DNA from 2 places in the Blautia hansenii DSM 20583 genome. Region 2 is predicted to be linked to the other one. Evidence: predicted binding sites of a transcription regulator. Region 2 holds the regulator's gene; the other holds the start of a gene.
What was found. Region 2 encodes Rex, which represses fermentation and respiration genes when NADH is low (regulators of the CRP and FNR family bind a similar motif). Its sites were predicted from a motif close to ATTGTTAANTANTTAACAAT; they were not measured.
Positions count from the first base shown of each region.

Region 1: a site for Rex is predicted at 11,192-11,211, ahead of CGC63_RS08195 (iron-sulfur cluster assembly scaffold protein). Genes of this name have one in related genera too.

Region 1 is NZ_CP022413.2:1,629,712-1,644,276, forward strand. It holds gene CGC63_RS08140 (bacteriohemerythrin) at 1-161, opposite strand, end outside; gene CGC63_RS08145 (DUF1284 domain-containing protein) at 185-610, opposite strand; gene CGC63_RS08150 (biotin transporter BioY) at 607-1,152, opposite strand; gene CGC63_RS08155 (extracellular solute-binding protein) at 1,253-2,923, opposite strand; gene CGC63_RS08160 (sensor histidine kinase) at 2,916-4,616, opposite strand; gene CGC63_RS08165 (response regulator transcription factor) at 4,591-6,117, opposite strand; gene CGC63_RS08170 (carbohydrate ABC transporter permease) at 6,227-7,066, opposite strand; gene CGC63_RS08175 (carbohydrate ABC transporter permease) at 7,066-7,908, opposite strand; gene CGC63_RS08180 (ABC transporter substrate-binding protein) at 7,986-9,362, opposite strand; gene CGC63_RS08185 (dicarboxylate/amino acid:cation symporter) at 9,503-10,696, opposite strand; gene CGC63_RS08190 (hypothetical protein) at 10,879-11,097, opposite strand; gene CGC63_RS08195 (iron-sulfur cluster assembly scaffold protein) at 11,374-12,066, shown strand; gene CGC63_RS08200 (GGGtGRT protein) at 12,107-13,117, shown strand; gene CGC63_RS08205 (hypothetical protein) at 13,200-14,279, opposite strand; gene CGC63_RS08210 (TVP38/TMEM64 family protein) at 14,372-14,565, opposite strand, start outside.
Region 2 is NZ_CP022413.2:1,515,024-1,523,975, forward strand. It holds gene alr (alanine racemase) at 60-1,208, opposite strand; gene CGC63_RS07515 (bifunctional ADP-dependent NAD(P)H-hydrate dehydratase/NAD(P)H-hydrate epimerase) at 1,230-2,714, opposite strand; gene CGC63_RS07520 (redox-sensing transcriptional repressor Rex) at 2,779-3,423, opposite strand; gene CGC63_RS07525 (ABC-F family ATP-binding cassette domain-containing protein) at 3,576-5,486, shown strand; gene CGC63_RS07530 (NADP-dependent isocitrate dehydrogenase) at 5,630-6,835, opposite strand; gene CGC63_RS07535 (S8 family peptidase) at 6,926-7,714, opposite strand; gene CGC63_RS07540 (hypothetical protein) at 7,933-8,565, opposite strand; gene CGC63_RS07545 (hypothetical protein) at 8,562-8,759, opposite strand; gene CGC63_RS07550 (hypothetical protein) at 8,809-8,952, opposite strand, start outside.

The DNA.
Region 1 (14,565 bases), 120 kb from region 2:
GTATAATCTAATAAGTAATCCAACATTTTAATTGCTTTCACTTTGCCCTGTCCGTCTTCGCAGCTTTCTAAAAGCTGGTTAATACGTTCAATCAGTTCTTTATGTTGTCCATCAATCATTTCATTTCCGGTTACTAATGTTTCATCAAATTCTGCTCTCATTTTCTTTCCCTCCAGTGGTTTTTTTATAGTGTAACACAATTTTTTTCAGTTTCCAATAGGCTTTTTTCTACTTTCTTTGAGCATATAGACGACCACTGACAATTTCCGCATATCTTTTGACGTTCTCCTGAAGAAATAATCCTCTCCTCCACCAGCTTTGCAAAATCATTCCAGAAAATTTTTATTCCCTCAGCCAGCCCGCAGCATTTTAGAACTTCTCTGTCATAATGCAGAACAAGCTCCCATGTATTGCAGACTCCGTTTTCTAAATTCGGGCATTTTTTACAGATTTCATCCCCACAGGCAACCACCTCGACCTCTGGATTTTTCTGCATTTCTTCATAAATTTTCTGCATGTGAGCCGTAAATTCATTACTATATCCTTTTCCTTCAAAAAAATGAAGGCACATACCATGATGTGCCCTGATTTTCAAACCTTCCTGTTTCATCTTCTGACTGCTCCTTTTAATCTTCCGCTTAATATTACCGCCAAAGCAATTTTTAAAATATCCGGTATCACAAACGGAAATACGCACCAGCCCAGAACTGCTAAAATTCCCACTTCACCGGTCTGATGAGTATATACTGCCATAAACCATAAGGTTCCTACTGCATAGCATGCCAATAATCCTACAAGCATAGAGAGAATTTGTATCTTTTTTCCTTTTCCGAAAGCACGTTCCATACCCCACATCACAAGAGCGGATGCCAGAAATCCTACAATATAGCCTCCTGTTGTTCCTGTAAGAACACCAATTCCGCCAGAAAAGCCTGCGAAAACGGGAATTCCGATAGCTCCCAGTAAAATATACACCAAAACAGCCATCGTTCCCCTTTTACCGCCCAGAATTCCCACTGCCAGAAAAACGCCTAAGGTTTGCAAGGTAAAAGGAACTGCTGCCGGAATGGAAATCCATGAGCAGATTGCGATTAATACCGTAAACATGCTAATATACACTAAATCATAAGTTTTGTTGTTTTCTTTTGCCATTATCATTTTTCGTTACCTTTCTTCTGTCCTTATTTTTGCAAAGGTATCGTATCACAATCCGCCTTTAATTGTCAACTATATTTTATTTTTAGGTTTACAATCATTCATTTTCTGCTGCTGTGCGAGCCTTTTGAGTAAAATCCTTTCCTCCCGCTGCATACCATTCTTTCACAAAAGTATCAAAATAGCCCACCGTTTTTTCACCACAGACAATCTGTATAAAGGTCTGCTGCTCCAATTTCAAAAGGTCTTCTCCGACCTTTAAGCCTTCTCCTGAAAGAGGCAGGGGCTGACGGCTTTTAAAATTCAAGTCCACCAGTGTGCCTACTGCCGTAATACGGGAGGTATAGGCGGCCCAGGCATTTGCCGTAGTCAGATTTCCGTCTAAATAAGCCTTACACGTACGATAATAAGACTTTTCAAGCCCTGTCAAGGAGGAGGACGGCTTTTCTTTGTTCAGCGCATTTCGAATATTTTCCGTTGTCTGATACAGTGTATCCCGATAATCCACGTTAATGTTCAACGGTCTTGCCGTAGGGTCTACATTTAATGAAAAATACTCATTTACTTCATTTGCCTCTTTGTCATCATAGCGGGAATAATCAAAAATCACACTGATATACTTTGCCACAATTTCCGGATGCTCATATCCTTTTCGCACCACCACATAAAGTCTGTCCTCAAAGGTTTCATACTCCTGCAATACATTTTCATCCTCTTTTGTAAAGAAATAAGGCGTCCATTCCGCATTTTTATCATAATCATAAGACTCCATCAGAGGATTATTCGGCGCCCACCATTTTCCGAAAAAAGCTCCGCATTTCCCATTTTTGATTAGCTCCTCTATATTCTCTGAGGTACGTAAAAGAAATTTTTTATCCAAAACGCCTTTTGTATACAGTGTATTCAGGTATTCCAGTGCTGCCTTACACTCCTGTGTCACAGAGCCGTACACAATTTCTCCCTCTGCATCCTGTACCCATTTTCTGGGACTTGCATGAAACATCGAAAAAATTCCGTCAGCAGAATAGGTTTCGCTGCTTCCGGCTACCAGCTCCGGCGTGCAGGCAAGGCCGATAGTCTCTCCGTTTCCGGCTGCGTCTTGATTGACAAATTCTAAAATATAATTCATTGCTTCGTCCATGTCGGCAGGTTCTTCCATCCCCAGCTTGTCCATCCAGTCTTTTCGCATCCACAGAAGCGTTGGACCGTGGTCGATAACCGTATCCGGAAATCCATAAAGCTTTCCCCCATACTTTCCTGAATTTAAAAGTGCGTCTGTATAACTGGCATACATATCTTTAATGCGCCATGTGGTACATTCCTCATAAACCTCAGTCAAATCCTCTATCATGCCTGCCTCTGCCAGCTTTTGCACGGTTTCCTGCCCTTTCACCACCATAATGTCCGGTAAATTGTTGTCCTTTATGGCGATTTCTACTGCTTCCTCATACTGATTTCCATCCTCCAGTTCAAATACATCCTTGTTTTGAATATTCAGCATTTTCTTTAAATAACGTGTATAACCGTTGTCTTCATAAGTATCTCCTGCCGGAAGATTAGAGTGATTGCCTCCGGATATTTTCCCCAGCGTATAGGTGACTGTTTCCGGATATTTTCCGTAAGGAGTATGCTCTGCTTCCTGCCATTTTGCATTGTTATCCGTTTTTGGAGGTTCTTCTTTAGCAGTCTCTTTTTTCCACGGAAAGAACAATATGCTAAAGACAATCACTGCTGCCACAGCAATGCCCCAAAATAATTTTTTATTCATATCGTTTTTCCTCCTTATTGACAGGAATAGCAATCTCTATTCGGCATCCCTCTCCCTGACGGCTTTTTACCCTTAAATGATATTCCTCTCCGTAAAGCAGTGTTATTCTGTCATTGACATTGCGTACCCCATATCCCTTAGAACGATAAGTGATGATAGACTTTGCCTGTTCCTCTGACATACCCATGCCATTGTCCTCCACTGCCATAATTAAGGCATCTTTCTCTTTGCAGACAGAAATTTTCAGCCATTTCTCTTCCTTTTCCGATACGTCTAAACCATGCTCAATGGCATTTTCCACTAACGGTTGTAAAATCAACTTGGGCACAGAGTAGCTTAAAGCATCTTCCTGTATTTCTTTGATAACCTGAAAACTGTTGTCGTGCATAATAAGCTGAATTTGAAGATAGGCATCAATATTTCGGATTTCGTTTGCAGCGATTGTCATAGTCTCTCCTTTGTTCAGGCTGGTGCGATAATAGGTAGACAATGCCAGCGTAATCCGGCTAATCTCCTCATTGTCTGCCTCAAGGGCTTTCCAGTTAATAATAGAAAGAGAATTGTAGAGAAAATGAGGATTAATCTGCGCCTGAAGGGCTTTCATCTCTGTTTTTTGCAGCTTAGTTTTTGCCTCATATACCTGAGAAATCAATTTATTGATTTCATCCATCATTCTGGTAAAGGTACGCACCAGCACACCGATTTCATCTTTAGATTGGCTCACCACCGTAACTTTACGAAGCCCCAGATTAATCTGGTTCATATTTTCTGTAAGCTGTTCCAAACGTTCTACCATTTTCCTTGAGAAAAAATATCCCAAAAGTAAAATCAGCAAAAGACAGAGAAGCAGCACAGGAATGTTTCCAAGAAGCAATGTCCAAACCGATTTCTCCAGCTCCTCTTTTGGCTGATAAAGACAGAAATTCCATTTCGTATCTTCTATTTTTTTCTCTATACATACATAATGTTCTTTTAAATAGTTTAGAGAAGTTTCTTTATCCGGCTTATAAGGGGCATCCATGCGGTATCCGGAATACACCACATTTCCTTGTTCGTCTAAGATTAAGCCCCCTCTGTTTTCCGTCAGCAAATCGGCAAAAGGCTCTAATACCCTATTGTAATCCAAGGTCAAAACCAGCATTGCCTGTATGCTGTCCTGCCGATAAAACTTACGCACTGCCAGAATTTCTTTTTTATTTCCCTGCTTTACCAGCCACTGCACCGTACCCTTTTCATTGATTTTAGAATACCAGGTCTGGTTTTGTGCCACAGACAGAGGAGCTAAGGTATTGCCATGTTCTACCTGAATGTTTTCAGCATATAATGTAATGCTTCTGATTTCCTCGTGGTATAGCTGCGGCATGGTAAACAGTGGATCAGCAATCTCTGTATATGCCAGATATGCCTCATAATCCGAGCGATATTCTTTCTCCATAATTTCCCGTAAGTCAGAGGAATAGGTTAAATAATTTATCAGATTTGTATAAATCTGCACCCGATTATCAATGCTGTCCACAGACTGCTCCAACACCTGCTTTAATCCGCTTTCTTCCTTTTCCCGCATAATCTGTATCGTTCTCATCTGGGTATAAGCACTGATGACGCATACCGGTATCAGGCTGCATAAAATCATCATAATGGTCAGCTTATAACGGTATTTTAGGTCTTTATATTTCTGTATCCATTTTTTCATACTCCGCAGTTCCTTTCCTGCAAGACTCCGGTGTCACTCCGAAATATTCCCGAAAGCTTCGGCAAAAATAAGAATTATTGGAAAATCCCACTTCCTTGGCAATCTGAGAAATTTTTTTCTGACTGTTTTCCAGCAGCTCTTTTGCCTTATCCATACGAAAAGCTTTAATAAAACGGTTTAAATTCATACCTGTTTCCTGTTTAAAAATGTAGCTTAAATACCCCGGTGACAAATATACTTTTTCCGCCAGAATGTCTACGCTTAATTCCTCCTGATAATTCTGATAAATGTAATTTTTCACCTGCGTCACTTCGCTTCTCGTACCCTTTTCTTCTTCTGCCAGATATTCCTCCAGCTCCTCCATGGCTTTTTCGGTAAGCTTCCATACATCTTGCAGCCTTTTGGCACGATATAAGCGGTCAATTTCTCTGCTCAATCTTTTCTCATCAGGCAAATCCATGGCTTCATAAATTTCTTTTATAATACTGGAAAATAAAAATTTCACATACATTTCAGAATATGCTTTTTCCGGATGATACACGACTTTCAACTGCTCAAAATGTTTTTTTAAATGCCCCATATCCCGATGATGAATGTCTTCTAAAATTCGTTTTAAAAGCTCTGCATCCCCAAGCGCTGCGTTTGTTTCTCTGTCTTCATTCTCTTTTAAAGAAAAAATATGCTTTTCCGGCTGATAAAACTGGTCTTCCAGCACCATTTCCAACGCTCCGAAAACCGCCGGCAACTCCTCAAAGCTTTTTAATTCCTCGCTGACAGCCAATAAGCATTCCGTATTATAACGAAGCTTAAAAAACTGATAAATTTCCCTGCACAAAAGCGCATAATCGCTGTGCTTCTCCTTAAAGAAGAAAAGTCCTTCTCCCGCATTTAAATTCAGATAAAAGAAATCACGGCGAATTTCCTCTTTTAATTTTTCTTTAAAGATTTCTTCTTCCATTTCAAAAAAACTGCTGGAGGTCTGAATTAAAACCATGTAATGATACTGTTGGAAATCCAGATTTCTCTTCATTTCCTCAATATCGACTTTTCCCCCGTACAAATAATTCTGCAAAAAGAACTGGTATAAATAATCCTGTGTTTTAATCTGCTGTACTTCTTCTGCTTTCTCTCTTTCGATTTCTTCCAACAGCTTTTTCATGGTCTTCTGGAATTCCAAAGGATCTACGGGCTTTAAAATATAATCAGAGACCCCGTATCGGATTGCCGTCTGTGCATAAGAAAAGTCACTATATCCGCTGAACATCACGATTTTCATTTCCGGATATTGTGAAGATACCTTTTCTGCCAGCTCCAAACCGCTCACATAGGGCATCTTAATATCCGTCAGAAGAATTTCCACTGTTTGATGTTTCAAAAGCTCCAGCGCATCCCTTCCGTTTGATGCTTCAAAAACCTCCAGCTCTGTTCCTGTCTTTTTCAATAAAAACTTAATGCCGTTTCGCTCCAGCTTTTCATCGTCTACAATTAAAATCCTGTACATATCTCCCACCTTTATAATCACCAAACAGGACTGACGTTCTCTGCCAGTCCTGTTTCTGTTTTCCTATATTTCTTTTATTGTAACATGTATTTTTATTCTGTCAACGAAATCAACCTTTTACAGCGCCTGCTGCAACACCTTCGATAATATAACGCTGGCAGAAAAGATAGAACACAATAATCGGAAGAATGGACAATACCAAAACGCCCATCATAGCTCCCATGTCAATCGAACCGTATCCGCCCTTCAAATATTGAATGGCAATGGAAATTGTTTTATATTTCTTTGTGTCCAACACCAGCACAGGCAGCAGATAGTCGTTCCATATCCACATGGCATCCAAAATTGCCACGGTAATACAGGTAGGTTTCATAATAGGAAATACCACCTTAAAATAACATTGCAGCGGCGTACATCCGTCAATCATACTTGCTTCTTCGATTTCAATCGGAATTGCCTTTACAAATCCTGTAAACATAAAGACTGCAAGTCCTGCGCCAAATCCCAGATAGATAATAATCAATCCCCAAGGATTATCCAGCTTCAGCATATTTGCAATTTTAGATAAGGTATACATTTCCATCTGAAAAGGAACTACCATCGCAAACAGACATAAAACATAGATAATTTTTGTACTCAAGGTTTTTACTCTGCTGATATACCACGCACACATGGAACAGCAAACGACAATCAGAGCCACCGAGCATACGGTAATAAATAAGGTCCATAAAAATGCTTCGAAAAATCCTGTCTTTTCCAGACCTCGGATATAGTTTTCCCAGCCTACAAACATATTTCCCTTTGGAATTTTAAAGGGATAACGGCTGATATATGCTTTCTTTTTAAAAGAGTTGATAAATACCAGTATAATGGGGTACATATACAGTACGCTGATAACTGAAAAAATCAGTGTCAGCAGCCAACCATGTTTTGCTTTTCTTGCTTTCATTACTGCTGCACCTCCTTTGTTCTGGTCAATCGATTTTGTATTAAAGCAATAATTCCCACTAAGACAAAGAAAATAACGGCTTTTGCCTGTCCTACGCCTTCATAGCCGGGACGACCATAGAAAGTTCTGTAAATATTTAATGCTATAAGCTCTGACATATTTGACGGTGCGCCGTTGGTGAGGGCTAAGTTCTGGTCAAAGAGCTTAAAGCCGTTGGTCAGTGTCAAAAACGTACAGATGGTAATAGACGGCATGACCATAGGAAGGGTAACATGACGAAGAAGCTGTCTTGCATTTGCCCCGTCAATCTTTGCCGCTTCAATGAGCTCACCCGGTATATTCTGAATGCCTGAAATATAGATAATCATCATATAACCTACTTGCTGCCAACACACCAGAATAACCAGTCCCCAGAAACCGTAGGTAGAGGAAAAAGTTAAAGTTTTTCCGTACTGTGCCAACACACCGTTTAACAAAAGCTGCCAGATATAACCTAAAATAATACCGCCGATTAAGTTCGGCATAAAAAATACTGTACGGAAAAGGTTTGTTCCTTTAATTCCCTTTGTTAAAAGCATTGCCACGGTAAATGCCAATACGTTAATCAAAATGACGGATACTGCGGTAAATAGAACCGTATACCATAAAGCGTGATAAAATTCTGTGTCCTGAAAAGCTTTTAAATAATTTTGAAACCCTACCCATCTGGCATCTGTTACCGTTGTAAATTTGCAAAAGGAAAGATAAATACCCAAAGCAAAGGGTGCAATAAATCCTAAAACAAATGCCAGCATGGTGGGCAATACAAACACAGGAAAATATTTTTTAATTGATTTTTCCAATTTTCTTCCCCCTTTTATCAGGAAAAGGGCTGCCTGTATAAAAAACTTTTACACAGCAGCCCTGTTTCTCATCTTCTTTATTCTGCGTGTGCTGCTTCGTATTCAGAAGCCCAGCCATCTACAAATGCAGCTTTCACAGCGTCCCATTCTCCTGTTCCCTGTGCATATTCCAGCATTGCAGAACCAACCTTATTCTTCCATTCTTCGGAAGGCATAGTTGTAAAGTTCCAGCTTACCGGTGTTTTGCCTGCTTTTGCATATTCATCATATGCTTTTACCAACGGATTTTCCGGCAGATACTCGTCAAAGGTCTTAAATGGTGTAATAAATCCCATTTCATTTGCAAGCATATCTCGTCCTTCATCACTTTCTACAACCCATGTAAGGAAGTCCAATGTTGCCTGAATATCTTCTTCTGATGCTTTCTTATTTACACACCAGTAGTTTTCAGAACCTGTGCAAAGTCCCTGATTTTCTTCACCTTCTGCACCAATGTAGATAGGAAGCATTCCCATATCCTCATCTGCTACTTCCATGTCTTTAATATCATTGTAAGCCCATGTTCCGTTCTGGTAGAAAACAGCTTCGCCAAGTGCGAATTCAGAAGCTGCATCTTCACCTGTCTTAGAGGAAATCATAGAAGGTTCACAAGTGGAGTCTTTTAAATATAAATCCCATACATTTTTGAAGTTTTCAATATAAGTGCCTTTGATTGCCTCTGAGGAAGTAATTCCGTCTTCTTTATATTCATAGTAAACCGGAAGGTTTGCTAAATGTGTTTTAAATCTCCAGTCAGAAGAAGCATCCATACCGGCAGATGTAAATGCACCGGAAACACCTAACTCATCTTTGTTTTTCTGAATACCGTCTGCTACTTTTTTCAGTGCTTCAAAATTGTTTAATTCATCAATGGATTTGATTTCTGCATCCGGAAGTTCAAAGTATTTATTCAGCAGTGCCTTGTTATAAATCAAACCATAGGTTTCAATTACATAAGCAATACCCTGAACAGCATCTCCGTCTTTTAATACATAATCGTCACTGCTCACATCCTTATAAATCTGAGAGTCAGATAAATCATAGCAGTAATCCTTCCATGAAGCCAGTCCCACCGGACCGTTTACCTGAAACAGTGTAGGAGGCTCGTCCTTTGCCATTTCAGATTTCAAGGTAGACTCATAAGTGCCGGCTGCCGCTGTCTGTACCTCTACTTCTACGCCGGTTTCATCTGTATAAGTTTTTGCCAGCTCCACCCACTGGTCTGCCTGCTCCGGCTTAAAGTTCAGATAATATACCTTTCCGTCCCCGCCTTTTTCCTTGTCGCCTTTTGCTTCGGAAGACTCTTCCTTTGGTGTTTCTTTGTCTTCGTTTTCTGTGCTGCCACCGCAGCCTGCCAGCATAGATGTAAGCATAGTTGCTGTCATCAGCATTGCAAATACTTTTTTAAATTTCATAATTGGTTACCTCCCTTTATTTACGTGCTCTTTTGTTTGTCTATATTATATCTATGCAGAAATGAAAAAAATATAATAAAAAACCCAGAAACATGTTCAATTTCCATGTTTCCAGGTTTTTTCTGTGCAATATGCTTTATTTACAAGTCGATTTCTATTTTTTGTTGTTCTATTTTATGCTTCTCCGCAAATCCTGTTAAAATCATAGTCAGCGCTCCGTCACCGGTGACGTTACAAGCAGTACCAAAGCTGTCCTGCAATGCAAAAATTGTCAATATCAAAGCTGTACCTGTTTCATCAAATCCTAAAACGCTGATAATCAGCCCCAGAGATGCCATAACCGTACCTCCCGGTACTCCCGGAGCTCCAATAGCAAACACACCTAAAAGAACACAAAACAGTATCATGCTTCCTACAGAAGGTAATTCTCCATATAAAATCTTAGAAACTACCATAACGAAGAATACTTCTGTCAGCACAGAACCACAAAGGTGAATATTGGCAAAAAGGGGAATTCCAAAATCCACCATATCATCACGAAGCTCAGGTTCTGATTTCTTAGCACAACGCAGCGCAACTGCCAATGTCGCTGCAGATGACATAGTTCCTACTGCTGTCAAATAAGCCGGACCATAATTTTTTAATACTTTCCACGGATTTTTACCGGAATAAATACCCCCGATGAGATACAAAAGCGCCAGCCAGATATAATGCCCTGCCATTACAATCAAAATCACTTTAAGAAATACAGGAAGCTGTTTTGTGATGGTTCCTTCATAAGATAATGCACAGAAAGTAACTGCAATAAAGAATGGCAAAATAGGAATAAGCACCTTTGATACAATGAGAAGTATCATCTTCTGAAATTCATCTAAAAACCGTATCGTAGTTTTGGCTTTTGTCCATGTAGCAGCAAGGCCAATCATAACAGACAGGACTAATGCACTCATAACAGGCATAATCTGAGGAATTTCCAGTTTAAATACTAGCTCTGGAAGTTCCTTTAAGCCATCTACCTCTGAAACAATAGATAAATGAGGAATAAGTGTATATCCTGCTCCCATAGAAAATAATGCGGCAAAAACTGAAGATGTATAAGCAGAAAGAATTGCTACCCCCAATATTTTAGAGGCACTATTTCCCAATTTTGTAATAGACGGCGCAATAAATCCGATAATAATCAATGGCACACAAAAAGTAATAATCTGCCCCAGAATAAATTTGGCAGTTACGATTACGTGCATTACCGGAAGATTTGCCACCTGCCCTGCAAGAATACCGATTACAACGCCTAAAAGCAGGCGAAAAGGCAAGTTATTAAATAATTTTTTCACTTTCTTCTTTCCTTTCTATATTCCCTTTTAGGGTTTTTGAATTTCTACATTATACTCTATGTTTATCCTTCCGTCTATCATTTTATGATTTATAGATAAAATTTATCCAATTTCCTGCCTGTCTCTTTTAAAATAACAAATACCTCCAAATGCTCATATCCAAAACACTTGGAGGTACCGAATTAAATTTCAGAAAATGTATATTTTTCTTTTAATCCATTTGTAATAACATCATAAGTAACACAACCATTATCCAGCACTGTCTTTTCACAGGAAGCAGCTTTGCTGATATGCTCTTTCATATACACATCTAAATTATCTGTTTCAATTTCTGTAATGTTAGATTCCATCTCTCCACGACACATATTGCTGATTTCCCGAATAAGCTCATATTTTTTCATAGCAAAACCTCCTTGATAAAGTTATTTTTATTATTTTATATATAATAACATAATCTCCTTTAAATTGCCAGATATGCGTATAATTTCTGTTCTGTTTTTCAAATATTTTACATTTACAAAAAATTGTCTGAATACGCAAAAAAAGAAACCTGCAAGATTTTGCAGAAAAGAAAAAATAGGTCTGGATTTTTTTGTCACTTTATGAGAAAATAGGGTTGAATAAAGCGTTAAATTATTGACGCATTTGAAGTATATATACTTGAAAGGAGTTTTAAAATGATTTATTCACATGAAGTAGAAACAATGTGCCCAGTAGCACAGGGCGTGAATCACGGTGCAGCTCCAATTCCGGAAGAAGCAAAGTGGGTAAAAGCAAAAGAAATCAAAGATATATCTGGTTTAACACACGGTGTAGGCTGGTGTGCTCCTCAGCAGGGTACTTGTAAATTAACATTAAATGTTAAAGAAGGTATCATTCAGGAAGCATTAGTTGAAACAATCGGATGTTCTGGTATGACTCATTCAGCTGCTATGGCATCTGAAATTTTACCTGGAAGAACAATTCTGGAAGCATTAAACACAGACTTAGTATGTGATGCTATCAATACAGCTATGAGAGAATTATTCTTACAGATTGTATACGGACGTACACAGAGTGCTTTCTCTGAAGACGGACTTCCAATCGGTGCTGGACTTGAAGACTTAGGTAAAGGATTACGTTCTCAGGTTGGTACAATGTACGGAACATTAAAGAAAGGTCCTCGTTATCTTGAAATGACAGATGGCTATGTAACAGGCATCGCTTTAAACGAAGATGATGAAATTATCGGTTACAAATTTGTAAGCTTTGGTAAAATGATGGACTTCATCAAAGCTGGTGATGATGCAAACACAGCATTTGAAAAAGCTCAGGGACAGTATGGTCGTGTAGCTGACGCTGTTAAGATCATCGATCCACGTAAAGAGTAATCACGGGATTTGTCAGAATAGAAATCAGGAGGATAGGATAATGGCTTTATTTGAATCATATGAAAGAAGAGAGAAACAAATTCTGGCTGTTTTAAAAGAGTACGGAATTAATTCTATCGAAGAAGCAGCTGAAGTTACAAAAGCTGCTGGTTTAGATGTATACAAAATGGTTGAAGGCATTCAGCCAATCTGTTTTGAAAATGCAAAATGGGCTTACACTGTAGGTGCTGCTATTGCAATCAAAAAAGGCTGCAAAAGAGCTGCTGATGCTGCTGCTGCAATCGGTGAAGGTCTTCAGTCTTTCTGTATTCCAGGTTCTGTTGCAGACCAGCGTAAAGTAGGTCTTGGACATGGTAACTTAGGAAAAATGTTACTGGAAGAAGATACAAAATGTTTTGCTTTCTTAGCAGGTCACGAATCTTTCGCTGCTGCTGAAGGTGCTATCGGTATCGCTGAAAAAGCAAACAAAGTTCGTAAAGAGCCTCTGCGTGTTATCTTAAACGGTTTAGGAAAAGATGCTGCTCAGATTATCGCTCGTATCAATGGATTTACTTATGTAGAAACTGAAATGGATTACTACACAGGTGAAGTGAAAGAAGTATTCCGTAAAGCTTACTCTGATGGACTTCGTGCAAAAGTTAACTGCTACGGTGCTAATGATGTAACAGAAGGTGTTGCTATCATGCACAAAGAAGGTGTTGACGTTTCCATTACAGGTAACTCTACAAACCCAACACGTTTCCAGCATCCAGTAGCTGGTACATACAAAAAAGAATGTGTTGAACAGGGTAAAAAATACTTCTCTGTTGCTTCCGGTGGTGGTACAGGACGTACACTTCACCCAGACAACATGGCTGCAGGTCCAGCTTCCTACGGTATGACAGATACTATGGGACGTATGCACTCTGACGCTCAGTTCGCTGGTTCTTCTTCTGTTCCTGCTCACGTAGAAATGATGGGACTTATCGGCGCTGGTAACAACCCAATGGTTGGTATGACTGTTGCTGTTGCTGTTGCTATTGAAGAAGCTGCAAAAGAAGGAAGATTTTAATTCTCACTTTCTGATGTAAATACTTAAAATGCGAAAGGATTTTGCAAGTTCAACTGTGGCTTGCAAAATCCTTTTTCTATGCTTATATTCCTTTCAATAAGCTCAATCTTTTCTCAAACATTCCCCAATACTGAGGCAATGCTTCAAAATAACTTTTCTTTACCTCTTTTATCTGGTTAAGTCCTATCTTCTTTACCGCTTCTTCCGCTGCTTCTCTTTGACTCATTTTTTTGTAAAATGTCGTCTGGCAGTTTGCTCCATCTATATTATCATAGGCGTAAAACGCTCGATTAAAATCCATAAGTTTGTGGAGAGAAATCGGCTTGTTATTTTTCGTGTCCACAAGCACTCCCCAGTTTCCCCAATGCCTGTCTGTATTTCCCACTAAATAGTCAATAATATTCATCATATAATAATTGTGGCTGTCTAAAGATAAAATATATTCTTTTACATCTCTATCATGGTTCTGTGCATATATCTCGAATGCTTCCATAGATGCAAGAGAGGTTTCCAAAGAAGTAATATTCTCACTTTTTGTTACTTTTTCATGAGAAAAATACGATTTTTGATAGATAACCTGACTGACATCAAAGCATTGGCAAATCCTGCTTGCCAGTAATTCTCTTTCCACAGCATCTTCTCCGCCGTCTTTTAGAAGTATAAACCCTTCTTCTTCCCTTTTCCAAGCTTTTGGAAAGCATCCATTTGTAGATAAGTCCTTTGCAAGCTCATGATTATCTGCGGTATACTGTTTTCCCCGAAGAGAAATATCAATAAAAGTATTTTTCAAATGATTGTTATATAAATTAATTTCTTCAAAAGTTATTTCTTCACCTTTTTGACGTACCCAAAAAACATCTGTTAAAGAAGCACATCGATAGCTTAAAGCAATTTGCGCTCTTTCCCTGTCAGTAACTGCCTGACGCATCCCAATGCTGTTGAGAATTTCTTTTGCATATTTTCTATCTAAAGTAAGAACTCGTGTGGCACACCAATAATAAAAATTAGTTACGTTATTTACAAGTGTATCAATATCATCATTTTCCTCTAAGTATAGATTATACGGTAAAAAACTTTCATCATAAATTTTGCAAAATCCTGTTTCTGAAATTTCTGCAACTTTTCTGTTTTTCTGCATAATCTCATATACTTTTTTCTCCACGCTTCTTCACCTCCGGTCTGTCTTCATTCTAACACAGCACCAATATTCTGTACATAGAAAAAAGCTATCGCTATAACGATAACTTTTCCCTTCTAAAATACATATTTGATAAGCTCCATAATTCCCGTAAGCCCCAAACTATATAAAAAAATAGAACCCGGTTTTCCCAAAAGAATAATACATGTAAATTTCTTTAAAGACATTTTCGTCAGTCCGGCTATGTAACAAAGCAAATCATCCGGCGCTACGGGAAGAAAAATTGCCACGGCAAAGGCTTTATCAAAGG
Region 2 (8,952 bases):
TTTTTTATGATTTTACCCATTTTTTTCGTGTGTATTCATGTATTATCCGCAGTCTTTTTTTATTCTTTTACTTGTCCGTTTTTATAATATACTCTTGGAACTCTTTTACTGATACAGCAGGCGAACTCATAATTAAATCTGCCTGACAACTCGCCTAATTCTTCCATGGTAATGCAGTCTGTACCGTCTTTTCCAAGAAGGGTTACTTCATCTAACTCCTTTGCTTCCGGAATTTCCGTTACATCTACCATAAATTGGTCCATACATACTTTTCCGAGGATTTTTGCTCTTTTTCCACGAATTAAGACACTGCCTTTATTGGAAAGGCCTCTGGAATAACCGTCTGCATAGCCCACGGGTATGGTGGCAACTCTGGTTACTTTTTCAGTTGTGAAGGTTCCGCCGTAGCTGATTTCTACTCCCGGTTCCACTTCTTTTATGTATGCAATATGGCTTTTCAATTCCATTGCCGGTTTCAGAAGAATTTTATCTTTTTCCACTTCATTGGAAGGATACATGCCGTAGAGAATAATTCCTGCACGTACTGCATCGAAATAGGCATCCTGCATCCGAATAATGGCTGCGCTGTTAGAGCAATGCTTTACAGGTATGGAAATTCCCTGTCTCTTTAAAGCGTCTAAAAATTCCTGATATTTTTCCAGCTGTTGATATGCCGGTGCAAGGTCGGTCTCATCTGCTCTTGCAAAGTGCGTGAAAATCCCTTCCAGTTCGATATTTGGAAGCTTTGAAATTTCCACGATTTCCGGTATTGCGTCTTCTATGTGGCGATAGCCGATACGTGTCATGCCTGTATCTAATTTTATATGTATTTTTAAAGTTTTATTGGCTTTTACGGCTGCTTTTGAAAGCTGTTCTGCCATGGAAAGCTTAAAGACCGTAGGTTGAAAATCTTCTTTTACAATTCGGTCATAATCTTCTTCGTAGGTATAGCCTAAAATTAAAATCGGCTTTTTTATTCCGGCTTTTCGAAGCTCTCTGCCTTCCTCCACAGTGGCAACCGCAATCCCCCATATATAAGAATAAGCCTCAATTTCCTTTGCGATGGGGACTGCTCCGTGTCCATAACCGTCTGCCTTTAACACTGCGATAATCTGTGTGTTCTTTCCCATATAATCATACATGTTTTTCAGGTTATAATCGATTGCATCCAGATTAATGTGCGCCTGAATTCTGCTTTGTATTCTCATGCCTTTCTCATCTCTCCCTTTTTAAACTTCATCCAGAATTTGCCCTGCTGCATCTATTAAATCTCCTGCCAGCATAGCTGCACGGCCTTTTCTTTTTGCTGCCAAATCTCCGGCAGCTCCGTGAAGATAAACACCCAGACAGGCTGCCTTTAACCCATCTTTTCCCTGAGCCAAAAGACTTAAAATCATACCTGTCAGAACATCGCCGCTGCCTGCGCTTGCCATACCGTCATTTCCGGATAAATTCAAGTAAATGTTTTTGTCTCCATTACTGATAACTGTTCTGGCATCCTTACATACTAACACAACAGAAAGGGTTTTTGCAATTTCCTGTGTGATTTTTATGGGATTTTCTTTCCATTTTTTTATAGAAATATCGGTAAGACGGGAAAATTCTCCTAAATGTGGTGTTAAAATCACTTCATTTGGATAGTTTTTTAACTGTTCTGTGCGTCCTTTTAACATTCCTATGGCATCTGCGTCAATAACAAGGGGTTTTGTTCCTTGGGAAAGCACCGTATCCAGCAAACTTTCTGCCTGTTTGCCAAGACCAATACCCGGTCCAATTCCAATGACATCTGCCCATTGAAAACCTTCTGACAATTCTTTTGTAATGTTCTCGTCATCCTCGTAACACAAGAGCATGGCTTCGGGAAAACAGGAAAAAAGAACCTTATTTTCTTTATGCGTACAGATTTTTAGCATACCTGCTCCGGTTTTCATAGCTGCCATTCCGCTTAAATAGGCTGCGCCGAAAATATCCTTGCTTCCTGCAATTAAAAGGATTTTCCCAAAACTGCCTTTATTTCCATCCCTCTTTCTTCGGATTTCTTTTAAGTCCCCTTTTGTATAAGTAAAAATTTCGGGCTTTGGAAGTATTTCCGGTTTGGCATAAATACCGATATCGGCAATGACAACCTTTCCTGCATATTCTGCGCCGGGATAAAGAAAAAGCCCTGTTTTTCCATAAGCAAATGTGACGGTTAAGTCCGCTTTTACCGCACAGCCCAATATTTTTCCTGTTCTGCTGCAAATTCCCGAAGGAATATCCACAGCAACGATTTTTCCTTGAAATTTATGTAATTCCAGTATAATTTCTTTTAAATTTCCCGTGATTTCTCTGGAAAGTCCCACACCGAAAACAGCATCTACAATAACAGTATATTCAGAAATATGAAAACTCTTGACAAAGGAAATTCCATAATTTTTTCCAATATCTATCTGTTTCTGCATTTCTTTTGTAAATTTCTCCGGCTTTCCTAAAATACAGACATCTGTGCAATAACCTGCAAGATGAAGCAGTCGTGCCAGTACCACACCATCCGCCCCATTATTTCCGCTTCCGCATAAAATCAAAATTTTATTAAGAGAAAACCCCTCTTTTTTTATTGCTTCAAAAACAGAAAGTCCGGCTCTTTCCATAAGCACTAAAGAAGGAACACCCATTTCTTCTATGGTGTATTTATCTAAAAGCTGCATCTGATCACCTGTTACAATTCTCTCCATGTCATCCTCCTAACGATAACGGAAAAAAGCTGCTGTAAAATTTCTTTCACAACAGCCTTCCCCTTTATTTTTCTTCTTTCTGCTCCGCAACAGTCAAATTGTAGGATAAACGCATCAGGCTTTCGGAAAGATGAACGTTTTCTACAATTACATCTTTTGGCACATTTAAGTCCAAATGGGCAAAATTCCAAATGGCTTTAATACCATTTTGCACCAAAAGCTCTGCAATTTCTGCGGCGCTGCTTTTTGGTACTGTCAGCGCTGCAATCTGTACGTCTTCTTTTTGTAAAAATTCCGGCAGCTCGCTCATCATACGAATTCCATTTCCCCTGATGGAAATTCCTTTTAAAACTGGATTGATATCGAAAACGCCCACAATTTTAAAGCCTCTCTTTTCGAATTTTACATAATTGGCAAGAGCCTGTCCCAGATTTCCCGCTCCTATGATAATCATGTGATGGGTTTTATCCAACCCCAGAATTTTTCCGATTTCCTCGTACAGATATGGCACATTGTATCCGTATCCCTGCTGCCCAAAGCCCCCGAAATTATTTAAGTCCTGACGGATTTGAGAAGCTGTTACACGCATCTTTGCACTTAACTCATTGGATGAAATCCTTTCTATTCCCTCCTCTATGAGTTCACCTAAATATCTGTAATATCGAGGCAGTCGTTTAATTACTGCTTTTGAAATGCTTTTTTCCTCCACGGCGAACCCTCCTGTATTCAAAATACACATTTCTTGAAATTATTATATAAAATTGTTAAATTAAAGTCAATCATAATTCATTTATCTGTTGTCAAATATATTTTTTCCGCTATAATAAATGAAGATACTATATTTACAAAGGAGATATTTACATGATATTAGCGTGTCAAAATATAGAAAAATCTTTTGACGGCGTCACCATTTTACAGGACGCCAGTTTCCATATAGAAGAAAGAGAAAAGGCTGCTCTTGTGGGCATTAACGGTGCGGGAAAATCTACACTTTTTCGTATTATTGTAGGAGAACTTTCCCCTGACAACGGACAGGTTATTCTGGCAAAAGGAAAGACCTTGGGATATCTGGCGCAGCATCAGGAAATGGAAAATGAGCTTACCATTTATGACTGCCTGTTGCAGGTAAAACAGCATATTCTGGATATGGAAATCCGCATGCGTGAAATGGAAGCGGAAATGAAGCATACCACAGGAGAAGCCCTGACAAAGCTTATGGACAGTTACTCCCGTCTCACACATGAATTCGAAATGGAAAACGGATATGCCTACAAAAGTGAGCTGACCGGTGTTTTAAAAGGGTTGGGATTTCAGGAAGAAGACTTTCAGAAACAGGTTTCCACGCTTTCCGGAGGACAGAAAACAAGGGTAGCCCTTGGCCGCCTCCTTCTCTCCAAACCGGATATTATTCTGTTGGATGAGCCTACCAACCATTTGGATATGGACTCCATTGCATGGCTGGAAACTTATCTTTTGAACTATCCCGGGGCTGTTTTTATCGTCTCTCATGACCGATATTTTCTGGACAAAGTGGCTACGAAAATTGTAGAAATTGATAATGGAAAGGTATCTGTTTTTACAGGAAATTACAGCGCTTACAGTGAAAAGAAATCCCTTCTTCGTAAAGCAGCTTATCAGGCATACCTAAATCAGCAGCAGGAAATCAAACATCAGGAAGAGGTTATTGCAAAGCTGAAATCCTTTAATAGAGAGAAGTCCATCCGCAGAGCAGAAAGTAGAGAAAAAATGCTGGATAAAATGGAAGTTCTGGAAAAACCGGTGGAAATCGACAGCTCTATGAAGATTACATTAAAGCCCAGAATTACCAGCGGAAATGATGTTTTAACCGTAGAAGGGCTTGGAAAATCCTTCCCTCCTCTCACACTTTTTGAAGATTTGAACTTTTCTGTGAAAAGAGGCGAGCGTGTTGCCATTATTGGAAATAACGGTACAGGAAAAACTACGATTTTAAAAATTTTAAATGAAATTGTGCCACCAGATACCGGATGTTTTCATTTGGGAAGCAAGGTTCATATCGGTTATTATGACCAGGAACACCATGTTTTGCACAATGAAAAGACCATTTTTGAAGAAATTTCCGATGATTTCCCGAAACTGACCAATACGGAAATCCGCAATCTGCTGGCAGCCTTTTTGTTTACGGGAGATGATGTATTTAAGCCTATTCAGGCTTTAAGCGGCGGAGAAAAAGGGCGTGTTTCTTTGGCAAAGCTGATGCTTTCAGAAGCCAATTTCTTAATCTTGGATGAGCCTACCAACCATCTGGATATTACCTCAAAAGAAATTTTGGAAGAAGCTTTAAGCAATTATGAGGGAACTGTTTTATACGTCTCTCATGACCGCTACTTTATCAATAAAACAGCTACCAGAATTTTAGATTTAACTAATCAAAAGCTGGTAAATTACATTGGAAATTATGATTATTATTTAGAGAAAAAAGAAGAATTAACACAGATTTATGCACCGGATATTCAAGAGGAAGCTGTTGAAACAAAGACTTCTGCGGTGAAATTAGACTGGAAACAGCAAAAGGAAGAACAGGCACGTCTTCGCAAAAAAGAAAATGATTTAAAGAAAACAGAAGCCATGATTGAAGAACTGGAAACAAGAGACAGTGAAATTGATGAGGAAATGGCAAAACCGGAAGTTGCTACCAATGTAGCGGAGTGTGTTCGTCTTTCCAAAGAAAAAGCCGAAATTGCCCAAAAGCTGGAAGAGCTTTATGAAAAGTGGGAAGAGCTGGCAGAATAATTTAGCTAATCCAGAGGATTTCTACATGTTGCGCTCAGTCTGCGCACACTTTGAGCTTGTAATCTCAAAGTGTGCCAGACAAATTTGCTAAAAATATAGAAATCTTCTAGATTTTTGTTTTAATATATTATTTCTTGTAAATGTTAAATAACTTCTAATTCTTTTCTGATTTCTTTTATAAAATCTAAACTGTTTAATACGGTTACAGAAGTGTCTGTGGTAATTGCAGCCAAATCCTTTGTCATTTTTCCAGACTCAATGACTTTTAAAACAGCTTGCTCCAGCTTATCTGCAAATTGTTCTAATTCTGCATTGCCGTCCAGCTCTCCTCTTTTTCTTAAAGCGCCGCTCCATGCAAAAATAGTTGCTACCGGATTGGTGGAGGTCTGTTTTCCTTCCAAATATTGATAGTAATGACGCTGTACTGTGCCGTGGGCTGCCTCATATTCAAAGTATCCCTTTGGAGATACTAAAACAGAAGTCATCATGGCAAGTGAGCCAAAAGCGGAGGAAACCATATCGCTCATCACATCTCCGTCATAATTTTTACATGCCCAAATAAAACCGCCTTCTGCTTTCATAATGCGGGCTACTGCATCGTCAATTAAGGTATAAAAATAGGTTAGATTTTCTTTCTCGAATTTTTCTTTATATTCTGCTTCATAAATTTCCTGAAAAATATCTTTGAAGGTATGGTCATATTTTTTAGAAATGGTGTCTTTAGAAGAAAACCATAAATCCTCATGACAATCCAGTGCATAAGAAAAACAGGATTTTGCAAAGCTTTCAATGGAAGACGTCAGATTATGTATCCCTTGTACAATACCGGACTCCTGAAATTCCTGTACTAATTCTCTTGTTTCTTCTCCTTTTTCATTTGTATAGACCAACTCTACTCTTCCTGCTCCCGGAATTTTCATTTCGGCATTTTTATATACATCACCATAGGCATGTCTTGCTATGGTAATGGGCTTTTTCCAGCTTTTTACGCAGGGCTCAATGCCTTTTACCAGAATAGGCGTGCGGAAAACCGTACCGTCTAAACAGGAACGAATAGTGGCGTTAGGGCTTTTATACATTTCTTTTAAATGGTATTCTTCGACTCTGGCTGCATTCGGTGTAATGGTAGCGCATTTTACCCCTACTTTATATTTTTTGATTGCTTCAGCGGCAGCCAAAGTCACTTTGTCATTTGTTTCGTCTCGATATTTTAATCCTAAATCATAATATTCTGTATTTAAGTCAAGAAAAGGAGAAAGCAGTTCCTCTTTTATCCACCCCCATAAAATTCTTGTCATTTCATCTCCGTCCATCTCTACTAAAGGTGTTGCCATTTGTATTTTTCCCATATCTTCTACCTCTTACTTTCTTAAATTATCACTGCGTTTTATTAAACTGTTTCGTACATTTTAATAGACAAAACAGATATTTGTCAAGAGTTATTGCAAAAATTTATGCAAATCAAACAATCCCCAACCTTGAAGATTATGCTCGTAGCCCAAGTCTTTGGCGGTTTTCCAAAGCTTTTTTTTCACTTCTAAATTCGTCATTTGAGGATATTTTTCCAATAAAAGAGCAATGCCTCCTGACACAATAGGGGTAGACATAGATGTGCCGCTTCTTGCAATATAGGGAAATAAACTGTCGGAGTTGGTACAAGACATGATTTCGCTTCCGGGGGCTACAATATCCGGCTTACTGATACATTCTTTTGTAGGACCTCTTCCTGAAATTCCATGGTTTTTCATCAGCATATCCGAAGAACCTACGGTAATAATTTTTCTGCTGCTTCCGGGCGCTGTAATGCTGCATCTTCCGGGACCCATATTTCCTGCCGCCGCTACTACCACAAGCCCTGCGTCCCAGACATCTTCTACTGCACGAATTAAATCCTCATGTCCTTCTCGTCTGGTAGTACCAACAGAAATATTTACAATACGGATATTGTAACAATCTTTGTTTTCTAAAATCCATTGAAATGCCCGTAATACCTTTTCCTTGCTGCCATTTCCCTTTTTATCCAGCACTTTAATGGGAATAAGCCCGCATTTTGGCGCAATCCCTTGAATTTTACCCTTTCCTGCCGCACCGCTTCCGCCGATAATTCCCAATACATGAGTTCCGTGACCATTGTCATCATAAGGCTTTGTACGACCGTTTACAAAGTCCTGAAAGCTCCAAATTCGGTTGTCAAAATCTATATGGGGAAATGCTCCCTCTTGTGTCAAGTAGTTGCAGGCAATTTTCTTTCGCTTTTTTTACGATTTTATCAGGTATTTCAGCACTTTTTCTTCAAAATAACGGCTGGGTGTTAAATAAATGCTATAAATCCGCAAAAGGCTTTGATAAATAGATGCAAACAAATCAAGTAGAGTTTATAAAACGTTAGTAGAGAAATGATTTTGAGGGATATAGCCTATGATGACTATACCCCTCTCCTTCTCTTTTACCATTTATACCTTCTGCAAGGAAAATGTAATTCACGCAATCCAGCCTCCCTACAAATAGAAGATAAGATTTTCAATATTTCTTCTCTTGTAAGATTAAACCACTCACCGAGTTCTCTATCTGAAAAACAATAAAAAACATCCTGTCCTGAACCATATTTTGTATATGTATGCTCTGCTTCAGCCACCTTTAATCGTCTACGGATATCATTAAGCATATCTGCAATTGTATCGAGTTTTTTACGCCATATTGGATTTTGAATCGCCGATTTTCCTTCCGCTTGTTTTAGTTTCTCACCATCTCTGGTACGCATAACCCCTGTATTCAATGCGATAAGAGTATCTTCGATGGCTTTATCAAAATCCTCCATTCGACCTTCCTGATAAATGTCATCTTGAAAAGCTGGACGATCAAAACATTGAACAAAGAATTTGATAATCGCTTTATCCTCTTCCATAGATTGTATTGGCGAAATCTTTTCAATCTCTGAAAGTGCTGATAATTCTGCAGCCTTTTTCCACTCTAAAAGAACTGCTTTTGAATAACGAGTGGTATCTGTATCTATTAACTTTGAGCAAGACTGGCATAGCCATATTCCATTCTCAGAAGACTTTCGTTCTTCTGGTGTCATACTTTCATCATATCTTGGACCACCCTTTGCTGCGGCACAAATATGGCAGCTACACCAATATTTGTAATTTTATCTGGATCAGTATTTGCAGCACAAGTTAGTTTTTGACATTTCGGATTGCTACATCTTCTGCCTACTCGATTTGCAAGCAACTCCTTCGTAGCCAAGGAAAAATCATCTCTATTGTTTGCCATCTTGCATACCTCATTTCATTTTTTGAATAAAATTTAATAACCTAAATATCTATTTCATAGTAATTCCCATTCGTTTCAATTCTTGAGCCATCTGATAACGATGTGTTATACAGTCTTTGTCAAGATTATTTTCATATATAATCCAATCATTTATCGACTCTAATGCGTAATCCACAGCTTCCTGATTTAACAC